DNA from 3 places in the Streptomyces sp. NPDC020958 genome. Region 3 is predicted to be linked to each of the others. Evidence: riboswitches for the same ligand, from Rfam matches in the RefSeq annotation. Region 3 holds a riboswitch; each other region holds the start of a gene.
What was found. A riboswitch is a leader RNA that binds a small molecule or an ion and turns the genes downstream of it on or off. The one in region 3 is predicted to bind cyclic di-AMP.

Region 1: another riboswitch for cyclic di-AMP. It lies ahead of ACZ3KP_RS00795 (C40 family peptidase); the one in region 3 lies ahead of ACZ3KP_RS10835 (M23 family metallopeptidase).
Region 2: another riboswitch for cyclic di-AMP. It lies ahead of ACZ3KP_RS14375 (transglycosylase family protein); the one in region 3 lies ahead of ACZ3KP_RS10835 (M23 family metallopeptidase).

Annotation. Positions count from the first base shown of each region.
Region 1 covers NZ_JBVHFU010000001.1:172,335-174,588, forward strand. The annotation lists gene ACZ3KP_RS00785 (helix-turn-helix domain-containing protein) at 1-68, opposite strand, end outside; gene ACZ3KP_RS00790 (ATP-binding protein) at 302-760, shown strand; gene ACZ3KP_RS00795 (C40 family peptidase) at 794-1,267, opposite strand; cyclic di-AMP (ydaO/yuaA leader) riboswitch at 1,271-1,455, opposite strand; gene ACZ3KP_RS00800 (hypothetical protein) at 1,814-2,122, opposite strand; gene ACZ3KP_RS00805 (ATP-dependent Clp protease proteolytic subunit) at 2,130-2,254, opposite strand, start outside.
Region 2 covers NZ_JBVHFU010000004.1:110,287-112,540, reverse strand. The annotation lists gene ACZ3KP_RS14380 (transglycosylase family protein) at 1-683, shown strand, start outside; cyclic di-AMP (ydaO/yuaA leader) riboswitch at 881-1,085, shown strand; gene ACZ3KP_RS14375 (transglycosylase family protein) at 1,089-1,793, shown strand; gene eno (phosphopyruvate hydratase) at 2,090-2,254, shown strand, end outside.
Region 3 covers NZ_JBVHFU010000003.1:120,101-122,354, forward strand. The annotation lists gene ACZ3KP_RS10830 (M16 family metallopeptidase) at 1-1,088, shown strand, start outside; cyclic di-AMP (ydaO/yuaA leader) riboswitch at 1,280-1,443, shown strand; gene ACZ3KP_RS10835 (M23 family metallopeptidase) at 1,456-2,211, shown strand.

The DNA.
Region 1 (2,254 bases), on a different contig from region 3:
GCGCCGGTGCGCAGCGTGCGCAGTTCGGCGCCCAGTTTCCGGCGGCGTACCGCGGGACCGTTCTGCATGGGCTACTCCTTACTCAATCTGGCCGCCCATATACGGTCCGGTGTCGCAGAGTTCACCGCTTCGAGCGACAGATATATGCACATCTTGGTGGATCGCTCCCCGTGACCGGCCCCGTAATGGCAGTCTGGCGGAGAAGTACCAGTCCGGGACCGTACTCGAACCATCCCCACCGTGCCGGACTCCGGTCCCGAGGAAGTCGGACTCCGGTCCCGAGGAAAGGGACGACGTCGCCATGGCAGACCACCTGGAAGCATCCGTCACCCTGCCGAGCGAACCCGCCTCGGTCGCCGCGGCCCGGGCGTATGCGCTGGACACCCTCGCGGAGTGGGGACTGCCACCGGAGACGGACACGGCGGACACCATCCGCCTCATCGTCTCCGAACTCGCCACCAACGCCGTGCAGCACACCTTCGGGCAGTCGCCCACCTTCACGCTGGACCTCGTCCTCGACCGTGACGAGCACCTGCGCATCGGCGTCACGGACAGTCATCCGCGCTTCCCCAGGAGACTTCCCGCCGCGGTCCAGCAGGACAACGGCCGCGGCATGGTCATCATCCGCTGGCTCACCGCCGAGTACGGCGGCAGACTCCGGGTCCGCCCCACCCGGGAGGGAGGCAAGACGGTCTTCGTCGAACTGCCCTGGACGGTTCCGGCCCACCCCGTCACCGCGGCCGGCCAGCAGGAGCCGTAGCCCTGAGCTCCCGCCGGCCGGTGCGCGGCGGGGTCAGCTGACCCGGCCGTACCAGACGCTCTTCGTCCAGATCTTCTGGAGCTTCACCACGTCCCCGGTCTTCGGGGCGTGCCAGATCTTTCCCTTCCCGGCGTAGATGCCGACGTGGTACACGCTGGAACCCGAGTGGAAGAAGACCAGGTCCCCGGCCTTGCGGCTGCCGGCCGAGATGTGACGGGTCTTGTTGTACTGCTGGGCCGCCGTCCGCGGCAGGGTCTTGCCCGCCTTCTTGAACGAGTACAGCGTGAGCCCGGAGCAGTCGAACCTGTTCGGTCCGGTGGCGCCCCACCGGTAGGGTGAGCCCTTTTTCGAGGCAGCGACCTGCAGTGCCTTCGTCGCCAGCGTGGCGGCCGAGGCGTCGGAGGCGACACCAGGGATCACGATCGAGCCGCCCACGGCGGCGATCGTCAGCGCCGAGGCCGTACCGGCCCGGGCCATGAGCGACGGAACCCGATTGAGCGCAGTCATGCGCAACCCTTCGTCAGCCGCCTGTGAAGGATGACCTGTCGGATTCGGGCTGGCGAAGTTGCCCGGCCGTGTTGCCACGGCTTCACCCCAAGGGCTGCTCGGTCCGGTCATGGCGTGACCGTTCCGGCGACCCGTCGTGCTTGGGTCCTCCACTCCTGCCGATGCACTGCTGTCGACGTCATCCGGGCGGCGGCAGGACTCGGCGTCCGCCCGGACCGCCCCGCCGTGGTGGCGGGGGCTTGTCGTCAGACAGGGATCTTCACGCACTCGTGTCCGAAAATCCCAACGGAACCGGGGATTTGTGGGGTTACTCACCACCCACCCGTTCGGGTGGACAACCCTGTGTTCGATTATCCGTCAACTCCACTGCGTAGCCCCGGACCTGCGCCGAAGCCCTCCACGACCACCCTGGCGCAGGCGAGTCGAGCGGCTTTTTCGGTCAGGTAAAACCACGCCACACTCCGCCGAACGGCGGTAACCCCTTTGGGTCGTTTCAACTCCGGCCCGGGCGTGGCGTCGACACATCGGACCGGACTCCTGCGGAGGTCACCGTACGCAGTCGGGCGGGAGTGCGACGCGAGCGGTCCGGCGCTCGCCGTCGAGCACCCGCAACGCCCGTGCCAGCGTGTCCCCGTGCAGCTCCGTCTCGCCCCGTCGATGCATCAGGGCCAGCGCGTCGCGCAGCTCGGACGCCGCGCGCACCAGCGCCTGCGCGGCGCGCAGACCGCGGTAGGTGTCCTCGTTCTGCGCCGGGTTGATGCGGCCCAGCAGGTCGACCACGTCCAGGTAACGGTCGATCAGCTCACCCTCCGCGCGGGTCAGCGCGGGCAGCGGCGGCAGCTCCGGTGGCAGCATCGGCGGCTCACCCCGCGTGCGGCCGGCCGAGCGGGGGCCGGTGCGTGGGCATGACCCGGTCCGCCAGCCCGTACGCCACCGCCCCCGGCGCGTCCAGGACCAGGTCCCGCTCCAGGTCCCGCTGGACCTGCT
Region 2 (2,254 bases), on a different contig from region 3:
CGGACCAGGGCACCAAGCCCTGGCGGACCTGTGCCCTGCTGGCCGGGCTCTCGTCGGACGACGCCTCGGTGAACGTCGACACGGGCCTCGACGGGTCATCCAGCTCCTCGGGTTCTGCCGACTCGTCCTCCGGTTTGTCGGACTCGTCCTCCACGAGTGACTCCGGCGACTCCGGCGCGTCGTCCGCGACGAAGGGCCCCGGGACCGAATCCGCGTCCCCTGCTCCGAGTTCCAGCGCGAGTGACACCTCGAAGGCGCCCACTTCCGGCACATCCGACAGTGCGGGCAAGGTGGACAAGTCGGCACCTTCTGCCTCCGCCTCCTCGAAGGCCCACGAGAATCCGGTGATTCCGGACTCCAGTGACGACTCGGACCACTCGTGGCAGACCGGCGGCTCTTGGAGTCTGGTCGACACGGGTGCCGTCAGCAGCGGCGGCAAGCATCGCGGTGACTCGGCGGACGAAAGTGTGACAAAAGGTCAGGGGGTCGCATCCTCCGGCCGTCACGCCTCCGCCGACGCCGCCGGTACCTACACCGTCCGTGACGGCGACACCCTCGCCTCCATCGCCGACTCCCTTGGCCTCGACGGCGGGTGGCGCGCGCTCTACGCGGTGAACAAGGCCGACATCGGCGCCGACCCGAACGACATCGCCTCCGGTCAGACCCTGAAACTCGGTAGCTGAACGGGCCAAATGGGGCGGGAGTTGACGCCCCGTTTGGAGATTATTGTCCGCTTTGGTGAAAGTGTGGGATGAGTCTCAGAAGCCCTGATCATCTTTGAAATTCACCTGATCGTCTGTTTACGGTCGAGGCCGCTCGTCACCGCGAGCCCCGGCTGTCGCAACGCCGAGTCCTGCCAGCGGCCGCCCGGGAACAGTCGTCGCGTCAAGCGCCGTAGGCAGGAGCGGGGGACCCAAGGTAAGCGCCGGGTCCGGCAGTTGAGCCCTCAGGGGCCTCACGGCCGAAAGGCCGCCGGAACCGGCTAGGGGTGGAGCCGCGCGTCTCGCGAGAGCGGGCCGTGCGGCCGGGCAACTCAACCGGCCCGAACCCGACAGCTCACCTCGCAGGCGTCGGTGAGGGGATCTTCCATGCTGTTTTCCGGCAAGGGCAAGCACCGTCGTCCGTCCAAGGCCGTCCGCGCCATCGCCGTCGCCGGTGTCACCGGTGCCGCCGTCGCCGCCCCGCTGATGGCGGCCGGTGGCGCCTCCGCCGCCACCGCCTCCGAGTGGGACACCGTCGCCCAGTGCGAGTCCGGCGGCAACTGGTCGATCAACACCGGCAACGGCTACTACGGCGGTCTGCAGTTCTCCGCCTCCACCTGGGCCGCGTACGGCGGCACCGCCTACGCCCCGCAGGCCGACCAGGCCACCAAGGCGCAGCAGATCCAGGTCGCCGAGAAGGTCCTCGCCGCCCAGGGCAAGGGCGCCTGGCCGGTCTGCGGCAAGGGCCTGTCCGGCGCCGCCTACACCGGCGGCACCTCCAGCTCGTCCAGCTCCAGCTCCGCCGGCTCGTCGAGCAGCGGCAGCGCCGGCACGAGCAGCCGTACGACCGGCACCCAGGCCGCCTCCCGCTCCGCCGACCGCCCGGCCGCCAAGAAGACCGTCACCACCCCGACCGGCAAGAAGGTCAAGAAGGGCGACGGCGAGTACAAGGTCGTCAAGGGCGACACCCTCAGCTCGATCGCCGAGAAGCACAAGGTGAAGGGTGGTTGGCAGGCGCTGTTCAAGCTGAACAAGGACATCGTCGACGACGCCGACGTCATCTACCCGGGCCAGCAGCTGCACCTGAAGTAAGAACCTGGGGGGTCACCCCCGTCCCCCACGGGCCCCGCTCCGGTGCGTTTCCCCCCGAACGCGCCGGAGCGGGGTTTCTCTTTGCGGTCACGCTCCTTGACCCGCTCTTCTCCCGTTCTTCATCGGGACCCCCCTTTGTTCCGCGCGTGAACAATGAGTACCGTCAGGGTGTCCACGGGCCGGTCGGTCGGCCGGCTGACGGCCCTGGGCCGGTTAGGCTCTAGTCGCAAGGCTGAGCAAGGGCCGACCAGGTCCGCGTGCGCCCCGCACAACCAGCGTCACATCCCAAGAAGGAGATGCTCGTGCCGTCCATCGACGTCGTCGTAGCCCGGGAAATCCTGGACTCCCGAGGTAACCCCACGGTCGAGGTCGAGGTCGGCCTCGACGACGGCAGCACGGGTCGTGCCGCCGTCCCGTCCGGCGCCTCCACCGGCGCCTTCGAGGCCATCGAGCTCCGTGAC
Region 3 (2,254 bases):
CGCACGCCGACCACCCCGGCGTCCGCATCAGCCTGGAGGTCCCGGCCTCCCGCCTCGCCAAGGGCCTCGGACTGCTCTCCGACGCCCTCAGGGCGCCCGCCTTCGCCGACAGCGAGGTCGAGCGGCTGGTCCGCAACCGCCTCGACGAGATCCCGCACGAGCTGGCCAACCCCAGCCGCCGGGCCGCCAAGCAGCTCTACAAGGAGCTGTTCCCGGCGACCGCGCGGATGTCCCGCCCGCGCCAGGGCACCGAGGACACCGTCGAGAAGATCGACGCCGCCGCCGTACGGGCGTTCTACGACCGTCACGTGCGCCCCGCCACCGCCACCGCGGTCGTCGTCGGCGACCTGACCGGCATCGACCTGGACGCGCTGCTCGGCGACACCCTGGGCGCCTGGACCGGCTCCACCGCAGAGCCCCGGCCGGTGCCGCCGGTGACCGCCGACGACACCGGGCGGGTGGTCATCGTGGACCGCCCCGGCGCCGTCCAGACGCAGCTGCTCATCGGCCGCGTCGGCCCCGACCGGCACGACCGGGTCTGGCCCGCCCAGGTGCTCGGCACCTACTGCCTGGGCGGCACCCTGACCTCCCGTCTGGACCGCGTGCTGCGCGAGGAGAAGGGCTACACGTACGGCGTCCGCTCCTTCGGGCAGGTGCTGCGCTCCGCCCCCGACGGCACCGGTGCCGCCATGCTGGCCATCAGCGGCTCCGTGGACACCCCGAACACCGGCCCCGCCCTCGACGACCTGTGGAAGGTGCTGCGCACCCTCGCCGCCGAGGGCCTCACCGACGCCGAGCGCGACGTCGCCGTGCAGAACCTCGTCGGTGTGGCGCCGCTCAAGTACGAGACGGCGGCGGCCGTCGCCGGCACCCTCGCCGACCAGGTCGAGCAGCACCTGCCCGACGACTTCCAGGCCACGCTCTACCGGCAACTGGCCGCCACCGGCACCGTGGAGGCCACCGCGGCGGTCGTGAACGCCTTCCCGGTGGACCGCCTGGTGACCGTCCTCGTCGGCGACGCGGCGCAGATCAGGGAGCCCGTCGAGGCCCTCGGTATCGGCGAAGTGACCGTCGTCGCGGCGGAGTAGCTCCACGCGCGCGTGCGGAGCCCTGGCGGCCGTCGGCCACCAGGGCTCTCGTATGTCCGAATTGGGGCGGAGGTTGCCTGTCTGCCCTGTGGGATGCGCTACAAAAGCCGCGATCGGTTTGAGTCTTGAAAGAACGCCGCCGTAGGTTCCTTCGGGCTGTCCGTCAGGCACCGAGCCGCGCCCGCGGCACCGGACAGCCATCGCCGAGTCCCCGTACGGCGCGAGCCAGGGGAGCCGGGGACCCACGCAGTCCCTGGGGTGAATCGGGCGCCCGCGCGTGTCGCGAGGGGGTCCGTAGGAGACCTTCCTGCTCCGAACCCGTCAGCTAACCCGGTAGGCGAGAGGGAAGGAAAGGACCAGCCTCTACATGGCGTTCATGTGCGCCTCCGGGAAGCACCGCCGTCCCGGCCGCGTGACGCGCACCACCGCGCAGGCCGTCGGCATCGCGGCCCTCACCACCACCGGCGTCATCGGCACCGTCTCCGCCGCCCCGGCGCTCGCCGCCGAGAACTCCGTCGAGCAGACCGGTCTCACCCCGGTCATCACGGTCAGCGACTCGGTCGCCGAGCACGTCGACGCCCAGGCCGCCGCGCAGCAGGCCGAAGCGGAGCGCAAGGCGGCCGAGCAGGCCGCGCGCGAGCGGGCCGCGGCGCGGGCCGAGAAGGAGCGCGAGGCCAAGGCACGGGCCGCGCGGGAGGCCGAGCGCAAGCGCCTCAACGCCTTCGTCGCGCCGATCAGCGACTCGTACGTCTCCACCGGCTACAAGACCGGCGGCTCCCTGTGGTCCTCCGGCTCCCACACCGGCATCGACTTCCACGCCGCCGCCGGCACCGTCGTGCACGCGGTCGGCACCGGCACGGTCGTCTCCACCGGCTGGGGCGGGGCGTACGGCAACCAGGTCGTCATCAAGATGGCCGACGGCATGTACACCCAGTACGGCCACCTGTCGTCCATCGGCGTCTCGGTGGGGCAGCAGGTGACCCCGGGCCAGCAGATCGGCCTGTCCGGGTCCACCGGCAACACCACCGGTCCCCACCTCCACTTCGAGGCCCGCACGACCCCGGAGTACGGCTCCGACGTCGACCCGGTCGCCTACCTCCGCAAACACGGAGTGAACGTCTGACGTCAGCCTTTTCCGGCGACATCCTGCGAAGCCCCGGCGGCCG